Regions from separate parts of the Pseudoalteromonas sp. K222D genome, predicted to be linked through region 1. Evidence: predicted binding sites of a transcription regulator. Region 1 holds the regulator's gene; each other region holds the start of a gene.
The links. The regulator MetJ, encoded in region 1, represses methionine synthesis genes. The targets are predictions, from matches to a motif close to TAGACGTCTAGACGTCTA.
Positions count from the first base shown of each region.

Region 1 (3,273 bases):
AAACTTAGCTCTTCATTTAGAGTGGTTAAAGCGCTGCGCTTTAAATCGCCCTGCAGTAGCTGCGTTATTAAATCACTTTGATGATTGTTTAATTGCAATACAATATCAGCGAGCGCTTGAGTATCGTGCTGCTGATAACTTTGCCACAGTTTTACTAATGTATCTGTGGTTTTTCCTGCAGCCGATACCACTACACAATCACCGGGCTGAGCTTGCCCTATAATTATTTTTGCAACGCTTTTATAGCGCTCGGCTGAGCTTAAACTCGAACCACCAAACTTATGAATATTATTAGTCATATTAATTACCACAACGCCGGGTGAGCAGCGCTCAATTTAACATTACTACTTGCGCTAGCACCTGCTTTACCTGCGTTATTGTGCTGACCTGGTTGCACTAAATTAAATACCCGATCAAAGTCTGCTAATAAATCTGCTACATCTTCAATACCTACCGACACACGAATAAGCGTATCGCCAACGCCAGCGGCTAAACGAGCCTCGGCTTCCATTCCTGCATGCGTCATTGTTGCTGGGTGGCATATTAAGCTCTCTACGCCACCTAAAGATTCAGCTAAGCTAAATGTTTTAAGGTTTGTTAAAAATGCAGCTGCGTCATTTACATCACCTTTAATGTCAAAACTAACCATGCCACCAAAACCAAGTTGCTGTGCTTTAGCCAATTCATGTTGTGGATGCGACTCTAGCCCCGGGTAATATACTTGGCTAACAAATTTTGAGCTTTCAAGGTACTTAGCAATAGCTAAGGCATTTTCTTGATGCTGCCGTAAGCGTACATTTAAAGTACGCAAGCCACGCAAAGTTAAGTAACTATCAAACGGTGCCCCCGTTATACCAATATTATTTGCCCACCAAGCCAGTTCTTCACCTAGTTCGTCAGTTGCAGCAATAACCGCACCGCCAACCACGTCTGAGTGGCCATTTATGTACTTAGTGGTTGAGTGCACCACAATATCAACGCCAAATTTAATCGGGTTTTGTAATGCAGGCGATAAAAAAGTGTTATCTGCGGCTACCAAAGCACCGCATTGTTTCGCAATATCGGTTACTGCTTTAATATCAGTTAAACGTAAAATAGGGTTACTAGGGGTTTCTATCCAAATTAACTTAGGTTTGATTACTAAAATTTGCTGCAAACTTTCTGGTTTAGTTAAATCTAACACTTCGAGTTTTAATAGGCCGCGCTTTTGTAATGAGGTAAATAAGCGATAGCTGCCGCCATAACAATCATGGGGGATCACTAACGTATCGTCACTATTAAGCAGCTGAGTGGCTAAATGTACGGCAGCCATTCCTGTTGCAGTAATAATGCCGCGAGCACCACCTTCGAGTTCGCTGAGTGCTTGGGCTAAAGTATCACGATTTGGATTACCACTGCGGCCATAGTCATATTGACGTTTTGTATCAAAGTCGGCAAACGAATAAGTGGTTGATAAATACAGCGGAGGCACAACCGCGCCATGGTGCTTATCAGCATCGACACCACTGCGAACTGCAATTGTCGCTTTATTTTTTTCACTCATATTTATTACCTACTTATTTAGATGTTTAGACGTCTAAAACAGTAATTCATTCAACTTAAGAAGTCAAAACATTTAAACACCTAGCCATCTGTGCAACAAGTATTTGACTAATTTGTTTAAATCGATAGAATTTCACGCATATTCGCGCTATTTTTTAGTAGGGTGAGCAATTAATAATCTGAGGCAACGATACATCTTATGGCAAAATGGAATGGCGAGTATATTCACCCATACGCAGAACACGGGAAAAAATCAGAGCAAGTTAAAAAGATCACCGTTTCGATCCCGCTAAATGTATTAAAAGTACTAACCGATGAACGCACCCGTAGGCAAATTAATAACTTACGCCATGCAACTAATAGCGAGCTATTATGTGAAGCATTTTTGCATGCGTTTACTGGGCAACCGTTACCTAACGATGATGATTTACGTAAAGATAACGCCGAAAAAGTGCCTGAAGAAGTGAAAAAAATAATGCAAGAAATGGGCTTAGAAGTTCCTGTTTTAAACGAAGACTAAACAGCGGCTTTTAAACAAAAAAACCTCAGCCATGCTGAGGTTTTTTTATGGCTATAAATTACACTGAAGTAACTTAATACCGAGCAGCATAATGCTGCTTATTCCATATAGTTTGCTGGCAGCTCTATTTGCGCTACGCCTGAAGCAATGGCTGCTAATGCAACTGCTTTAGCAATACGCGGCAATAAACGCGGGTCCATAGGCTTAGGAATAATATACTCTGCACCAAACGCTAGCTTATCGACACCGGCAGCTTTTAGTACTTCTGGCGGAACCGGCTCTTTGGCAATACTACGAATAGCTTCAACTGCTGCAATTTTCATTTCATCGTTAATTTCACTGGCACGCACATCAAGTGCGCCACGGAAAATAAACGGAAAACACAACACGTTATTAACTTGGTTAGGGTAATCTGAGCGCCCTGTTGCCATAATTAAATCGCTACGTGCGCCGTGTGCCAGTGCCGGATCAATCTCAGGGTCTGGGTTCGAACAAGCAAATACGACTGGCTTTGCTGCCATTAATTTTAAATCATCGGCCGATAATAAGTTAGGGCCCGACACACCAACAAATACGTCAGCATCTTCAATTACATCTTGTAATGTACGCTTATCGGTATTGTTAGCAAATAACTGTTTGTACTCGTTTAAATCATCACGGCGAGTGTGAATAACACCTTTACGATCAAGCATATAAATATGTTCACGCAGTGCACCACACTTAATTAATAACTCCATACAAGCAATCGCTGCAGCGCCGGCACCTAAACATACAATAACTGCATCTTCAATATCTTTGCCTTGCACTTCCAGCGCATTTATCATACCTGCAGCCGTTACAATAGCCGTGCCGTGCTGATCATCATGAAAAACAGGAATACTACAGCGTTCAATAAGCGCCTTTTCAATTTCAAAACACTCTGGTGCTTTAATATCTTCAAGGTTAATACCGCCAAAAGTATCAGCAATATTAGCCACAGTATTTATAAAGTCTTCGGTGGTGCGGTGTTTTACTTCAATATCAATTGAGTCAATGCCTGCAAAACGCTTAAACAACAACGCCTTGCCTTCCATTACCGGTTTTGACGCTAAAGGCCCTAAATTTCCTAAACCTAAAATAGCAGTACCATTGGTGATCACTGCAACCAAATTACCTTTACCTGTGTACTTATAGGCATTTACAGGGTCAGCAGCAATTTCACGCACCGGCTC
Region 1 covers NZ_JAGGDL010000006.1:81,140-84,412, forward strand. The annotation lists gene metL (bifunctional aspartate kinase/homoserine dehydrogenase II) at 1-299, opposite strand, end outside; gene metB (cystathionine gamma-synthase) at 305-1,543, opposite strand; gene metJ (met regulon transcriptional regulator MetJ) at 1,742-2,062, shown strand; gene J5X91_RS05270 (malic enzyme-like NAD(P)-binding protein) at 2,161-3,273, opposite strand, start outside.

Region 2 (3,273 bases), on a different contig from region 1:
CATAAACTCTGGTAATATCGGGCCAAATGCGTTTAATGCATTTTGCGACGCTTTACGCGATGCAGGGTTTGCAGGGTTTGCTTGCAGCTCTTCAATGTACGCTTGAGATTTTGCAGCCCAATCGCCTGGCAGTTCGTTGTTAATACGACGCTTGTATTCTGACGCTAGCTCTGGGTATGCTTTTGCGTATGCTGCAAATTTTTCGTCCCAGCTTGATTCAAGCTGTTGGCCTTTTTCTTTGCTATCCCATTGTGCATAAATGTCTGCAGGGATTTCGAATGCATCGCCAGTCCAACCTAAAAATTCGCGAGACGCTTTAATTTCGTCCTCACCTAGTGGTGCACCATGGCAGTCGTGGCTACCCGACTTATTAGGTGAGCCGTAACCAATAATTGTTTTACAACAAATTAGTGATGGCTTATCGGTAACACTTTTAGCTTCTGCGATTGCAGCACTTATAGCATCGCTGTCGTGGCCATCAACACCGCTAATTACATGCCAACCGTATGCTTTAAAGCGAGCTGGCGTATCATCGGTAAACCAACCTTCTACTTCGCCATCGATTGAAATGCCGTTGTCATCCCAAAATGCAACAAGTTTACCTAGGCCTAATGTGCCTGCAAGTGAACCTGCTTCATGAGAAATACCTTCCATTAAGCAGCCGTCGCCCATAAATGCATAGGTAAAGTGATCAACAATATCGTGACCTTCACGGTTAAACTGTGCAGCTAGCGCTTTTTCGGCAATTGCCATACCTACTGCGTTAGTGATCCCTTGACCTAACGGGCCCGTAGTAGTTTCGATTCCTGGTGCATAACCGTACTCTGGGTGACCAGGTGTTTTTGAATGCATTTGACGGAAGTTTTTAATTTCGTCTAACGGTAAATCATAACCCGTTAAATGTAATAAAGAATAAATAAGCATTGAACCGTGGCCGTTCGATAATATAAAGCGATCTCGGTCAGCCCATTCTGGGTTTGTTGGGTTATGTTTTAGATAATCGCGCCATAATACTTCTGCGATATCTGCCATGCCCATAGGGGCTCCAGGATGACCAGATTTGGCCTTTTGTACTGCGTCCATTGACAAGACACGAATAGCATTTGCAAGTTCTTTGCGAGATGGCATGAATTCTCCTACCTTAATATATTTTTGCGCGGGTATTTATGTATTCGATTATGCCGCCGTATAACTTGGCGACTAGTGTATAGTCCATTCTTACTTATTGTAGGGGCGGTGTGCAATTAAAAACCCATAATAATAGGTCATTATGAATATTTTTTGAGACCGAAAAGTTATTAAATATTTTATTTAGACGTCTAGGCGTAAAAACACTATGCAAGGTGTTTTGTTTTCGATAAAATACGCCCCTTAATTTTTAAGCGCTAATACCGACGTTTGTGAAGCGCAATATTTGTGAGCAGAAATACAATGGCAAAACATTTATTTACTTCTGAATCTGTTTCTGAAGGTCATCCGGATAAAATCGCCGATCAAATCTCTGATGCGGTACTTGATGCTATCCTTGAGCAAGATTCTCATGCCCGAGTTGCGTGTGAAACTTACGTAAAAACCGGTATGGTTATGGTTGGTGGTGAAATCACTACTAGCGCATGGGTTGATATCGAAGAAATTACACGTAAAACAATTCGCGACATTGGCTACACTAATTCAGATATGGGTTTTGATGCAGATTCATGTGCAATTTTAAACACTATTGGTAAACAGTCTCCTGACATTAACCAAGGTGTTGACCGTACTAGCCCAGAAGAACAAGGCGCTGGCGATCAAGGCTTAATGTTTGGTTACGCATGTAACGAAACTGAAGTACTAATGCCTGCTCCTATTACCTACTCACACCGTTTAGTGCAGCGCCAAGCACAGGTTCGTAAAAGCGGCGAGCTTAACTGGTTACGCCCAGATGCAAAATCACAAGTTACGTTTGCATACGAAAACGGCAAGCCAGTAGGTATTGATGCTGTTGTACTTTCTACGCAGCACAGCGAAGATATTTCACAAAAAGATTTAATCGAAGCGGTGATGGAAACTATCATCAAGCCGGTACTTCCTGCTGAGCTAATTACTAGCGCGACTAAGTTTTTTATTAACCCAACAGGTCGCTTTGTAATTGGCGGACCAATGGGCGATTGTGGCTTAACCGGTCGTAAAATCATTGTAGATACCTACGGCGGCATGGCTCGTCACGGTGGCGGTGCTTTCTCTGGTAAAGATCCATCAAAAGTTGACCGTAGTGCTGCCTATGCTGCACGTTATGTTGCTAAAAACATTGTTGCTGCTGGCCTTGCTGATAAGTGTGAGCTACAAGTATCGTACGCTATTGGTATTGCAGAGCCTACGTCTATAAGCGTAGAAACCTTTGGTACCAGCAAGCTAGAAGAAAGCCGTTTAATTGAGCTTATTCGTGAGCACTTTGACTTGCGCCCTTACGGTTTAATTAAAATGCTTGATTTAGAACGCCCTATCTACCTTCCAACGGCGGCTTACGGCCACTTTGGTCGTGAAGAGTTCCCTTGGGAGCGTACTGATAAAGCAGAAGCACTTCGCGCTGCTGCTGGCCTTTAAGCCAACATACTATTAAAAATATAAACGGCCCTTTTAAGGGTCGTTTTTATATCTAAAGCTTATTATTCAAGCCGTGAAACATAAATCACTCTCGAATTGTTTTGCACTTTCGGTATATACTCGTTTTACTATAAAAGCTTAGGGAATTAAAAATGGCCGACAACTTTCGTGTTACCTTTGTAGGACTCGCTGAGGGCGTTGACAGCAAAGCTGTTACTGCCATGCTTGCTACTAAATTAAAAACATCAAATGAAAAAGTGTCGCTTTTTTTTAATGGTAAACCGCTATTTGTGCCAAGCAATAAAGACAAAGCCCTAAAGCAAGCCAAACTACTTGCCAGCTTAGGTATTAAAAGTAAGCTGCAGGCTGTTACCAACCCTAATCAAAATACTCAACTGACAAGTGCAACGAGTAGCCAGCGCGATGACAGAATTTTTGATGCGCTTGATTACATTACCAGTAGCTTAATTCGCCTTGAAGAAAAACTAGACGAGCTTGAACAGCGCCTACCCGAGGTTGAAGCCACAGCAATTACCGATGAACACATAGAGTGGCAAGACGATGATCTTATGCTTGATGATGAGTTGCTCACGCCACTGCAAAAACGCAGTAATGTGTTGTTATATTCACTCATAGCAACTGTGGTTACTTTGCTTATTTTATTAGCAATATATTTAACCGTCCCTAACT
Region 2 covers NZ_JAGGDL010000023.1:4,172-7,444, forward strand. The annotation lists gene tkt (transketolase) at 1-1,128, opposite strand, end outside; gene metK (methionine adenosyltransferase) at 1,432-2,583, shown strand; gene J5X91_RS12005 (hypothetical protein) at 2,736-3,273, shown strand, end outside.
Region 2: a site for MetJ is predicted at 1,313-1,330, ahead of metK (methionine adenosyltransferase). Genes of this name have one in related genera too.

Region 3 (3,273 bases), on a different contig from region 1:
TACATAAATGCAGGGCTTAATTATTGCCTAGAGCTTAAAATTAGCTATTAACCAATCTTTTTGTACTTAATACGCTTAGGTTGAGTTGCCTCAGCACCTAACTTCTTTTTAAGCCACTCTTCGTACTCAGTGTAGTTACCATCAAAGAAGTTAATTTGGCCTTCGTCGCGGTAATCTAAAATATGTGTAGCGATACGGTCAAGGAACCAACGGTCATGCGATATACACATTACACAACCAGGAAACTCTAAAATAGCGTTTTCTAGTGCACGTAGTGTTTCAACGTCCAAGTCGTTAGTTGGCTCATCGAGTAGTAACACGTTACCGCCAGCTTTTAATAACTTAGCAAGGTGTAAACGGTTACGCTCACCACCCGATAGGTCTTTAACAAACTTTTGCTGATCGTTACCTTTAAAGTTAAAACGGCTAACGTAAGCACGGCTTGGGAACTCAAAATTACCAATTTTAAGTACGTCTTGCCCGTCAGATATTTCTTGGAAAACAGTTTTGCTTTCGTCCATACCGTCACGGAACTGATCAACCGTTGCAATGTGTACGCTTTCACCTATGGTGATGTTGCCGCTGTCTTGCTGTTGCTCGCCGCTGATCATTTTAAACAGTGTTGATTTACCCGCGCCGTTAGCACCAATAATGCCCACAATGGCACCTTTTGGCATGCTAAAGCTTAAATCGTCGATTAATACACGGTCGCCAAAGCTTTTACGTAAGTTAGTTATTTCAAGCACTTGATCCCCTAAACGTGGGCCAGGCGGAATAAACATTTCGTTGGTTTCGTTACGTTTTTGATAATCAGACTGCTGCATTTCGGTAAACTGCGCCATACGTGCTTTTGACTTAGCTTGGCGGCCTTTAGGGTTTGAACGAACCCATTCAAGCTCTTGTGCAATTGACTTTTGACGTGCTTTTTCAGATTTTTGCTCTTGTTGTAGGCGCGCATCTTTTTGCTCTAACCACGAAGAGTAGTTACCTTCCCATGGAATACCTTCACCACGGTCAAGCTCTAAAATCCAACCTGCTACATTATCTAGGAAGTAACGGTCATGCGTTACCGCCACAACTGTGCCTTCGTAATCGTGTAAGAAGCGCTCTAACCAGGCAACCGACTCAGCGTCTAAGTGGTTAGTTGGCTCATCGAGAATAAGCATGTCTGGTTTTTCAAGTAACAGTCGGCATATAGCAACACGGCGGCGCTCACCACCCGAAAGGTGCTCAATTTTAGCATCCCACTCAGGTAAACGTAGTGCATCGGCAGCGCGCTCTAAAACGTTGTCTATGTTGTGACCATCGTGCGCTTGAATAACCGCTTCAAGCTCGCCTTGCTCTTTTGCAAGTGCGTCAAAGTCAGCGTCTTCCATGGCGTATTCGTTATACACTTCGTCAAGGCGTTTAAGCGCGTATTTAACTTCGCCAACAGCTTGCTCAACAATTTCGCGTACGGTTTTGCTTTCGTCTAAAACAGGTTCTTGCGGTAAGTAACCAATTTTAGTGCCTGGTTGTGGAAAGGCATCACCTTCAAAGTCTTGGTCAACACCGGCCATAATACGTAGCAATGTTGATTTACCAGAGCCGTTTAAACCAAGCACACCAATTTTAGCGCCCGGGAAAAAGTGTAACGAGATGTCTTTTAAGATAGTGCGCTTAGGTGGCACAACCTTAGAAACTCGACTCATCGAGAATATAAATTTATCAGGTAAAACCATGGAAAAAACCTTCAAATAATAATAAAAATTACAATGCTCTATTGTAGTGGTTGACGGGTGAGGCAGTCAACGAATGGCCAATTTTAAACCGACAAACAAACTATAAAGTGCGCAAAAACGATTATAAAATAGGATGAAAAAATTTCATTTGGATATTTAGACATCTATACATCTATTGGTTGATATTTTTTCTTATCTGTTCATAATAAGTTTTCGGTTTTGATGAATAGGAGTAAAAGGATGCCAATTACAGTAAAAGACGAGCTACCAGCTATTGCTCGCCTGCGCCAAGAAAACGTATTTGTAATGCCACAAACTCGTGCAAAAACGCAAGAAATTCGCCCCATGCGTTTGGCTATTCTTAACTTAATGCCTAATAAAGTTGAAACCGAAGTACAGTTTATTCGTTTGCTTGCCAATTCGCCCTTGCAAGTAAATGTAGAACTACTGCGTCTTGACACTCATCGCAGTAGCAGTAATTCAGAGCAGCACCTAGACACTTTTTATCGTTATTTTTCAGAAGTAAAAAACAATAACTACGATGCATTAATAGTTACCGGCGCGCCGCTAGCGCATTTAGAGTACCAGGATGTAGCATACTGGGATGAGTTTACCGCAATTTTAGATTGGGCTGAGCAGCATGTTACGTCTACACTTTTTTCGTGTTGGGCAGCGCATGCAGCGCTTTATCATCATTATAAAATAAAGCGCGATTTAAAAACCGATAAACTGTGCGGCGTATTTACGCACCAATGTTATTTTGAACATGGGGCGTTAACGCGCGGCTTTGACGACACCTTTTTAGTACCGCATTCGCGTTATGGCCATGTAGATGTAAATAAAATAAATGCTTGCAATGAACTAGTCGTGCTAGCGGGTTCTAAGAAAGTAGGTGCTTACTTAGTTAAAAATAAGTCGGGCAGCCAAGTGTTTATTACCGGCCACCCAGAGTATGACGCCGACTCGTTAAAAGCTGAATACCAACGCGATTGCGAAAAAAGCGACAATGCGCCCAAACCCGAAAATTACTTTCCAGATGATGATGCAACTAAACAACCTTCAAAAACGTGGCAAAGCCATGCTTTTTTACTTTTTTCGAACTGGTTAAATTATTACGTGTACCAAACTACACCCTATGATATTAATTTAGTTAGCCAAGACGTAAGGACTAACAACTATGCCGAATAACCCTCTTAATAATGACCAAAATAAGCACGACGAACTAAGTGCAGCGTTAAAAGAGCGAATTTTAATTTTAGACGGCGCTATGGGCACTATGATCCAAGCACACCAATTAGAAGAGCAAGACTATCGCGGTGAGCGCTTTAAAGATTGGCATGTACTTATTCGCGGTAATAACGATTTACTAAGCCTTACGCAGCCTAAAATAATTACCGATATTCATCGTAGCTTTTTAGCTGCCGGTGCCGATATTATCGAAACCAATACCTTTAACTCCACCACCATTTCGATGGAAGATTACGACATGGCTAATCTAAGCCGTGAAATAAACCTAGAGTCGGCAAAATTGGCACGGCTACTTTGCGATGAG
Region 3 covers NZ_JAGGDL010000009.1:104,570-107,842, forward strand. The annotation lists gene ettA (energy-dependent translational throttle protein EttA) at 48-1,721, opposite strand; gene metA (homoserine O-succinyltransferase) at 1,962-2,909, shown strand; gene J5X91_RS07120 (homocysteine S-methyltransferase family protein) at 2,899-3,273, shown strand, end outside.
Region 3: a site for MetJ is predicted at 1,879-1,896, ahead of metA (homoserine O-succinyltransferase). Genes of this name have one in related genera too.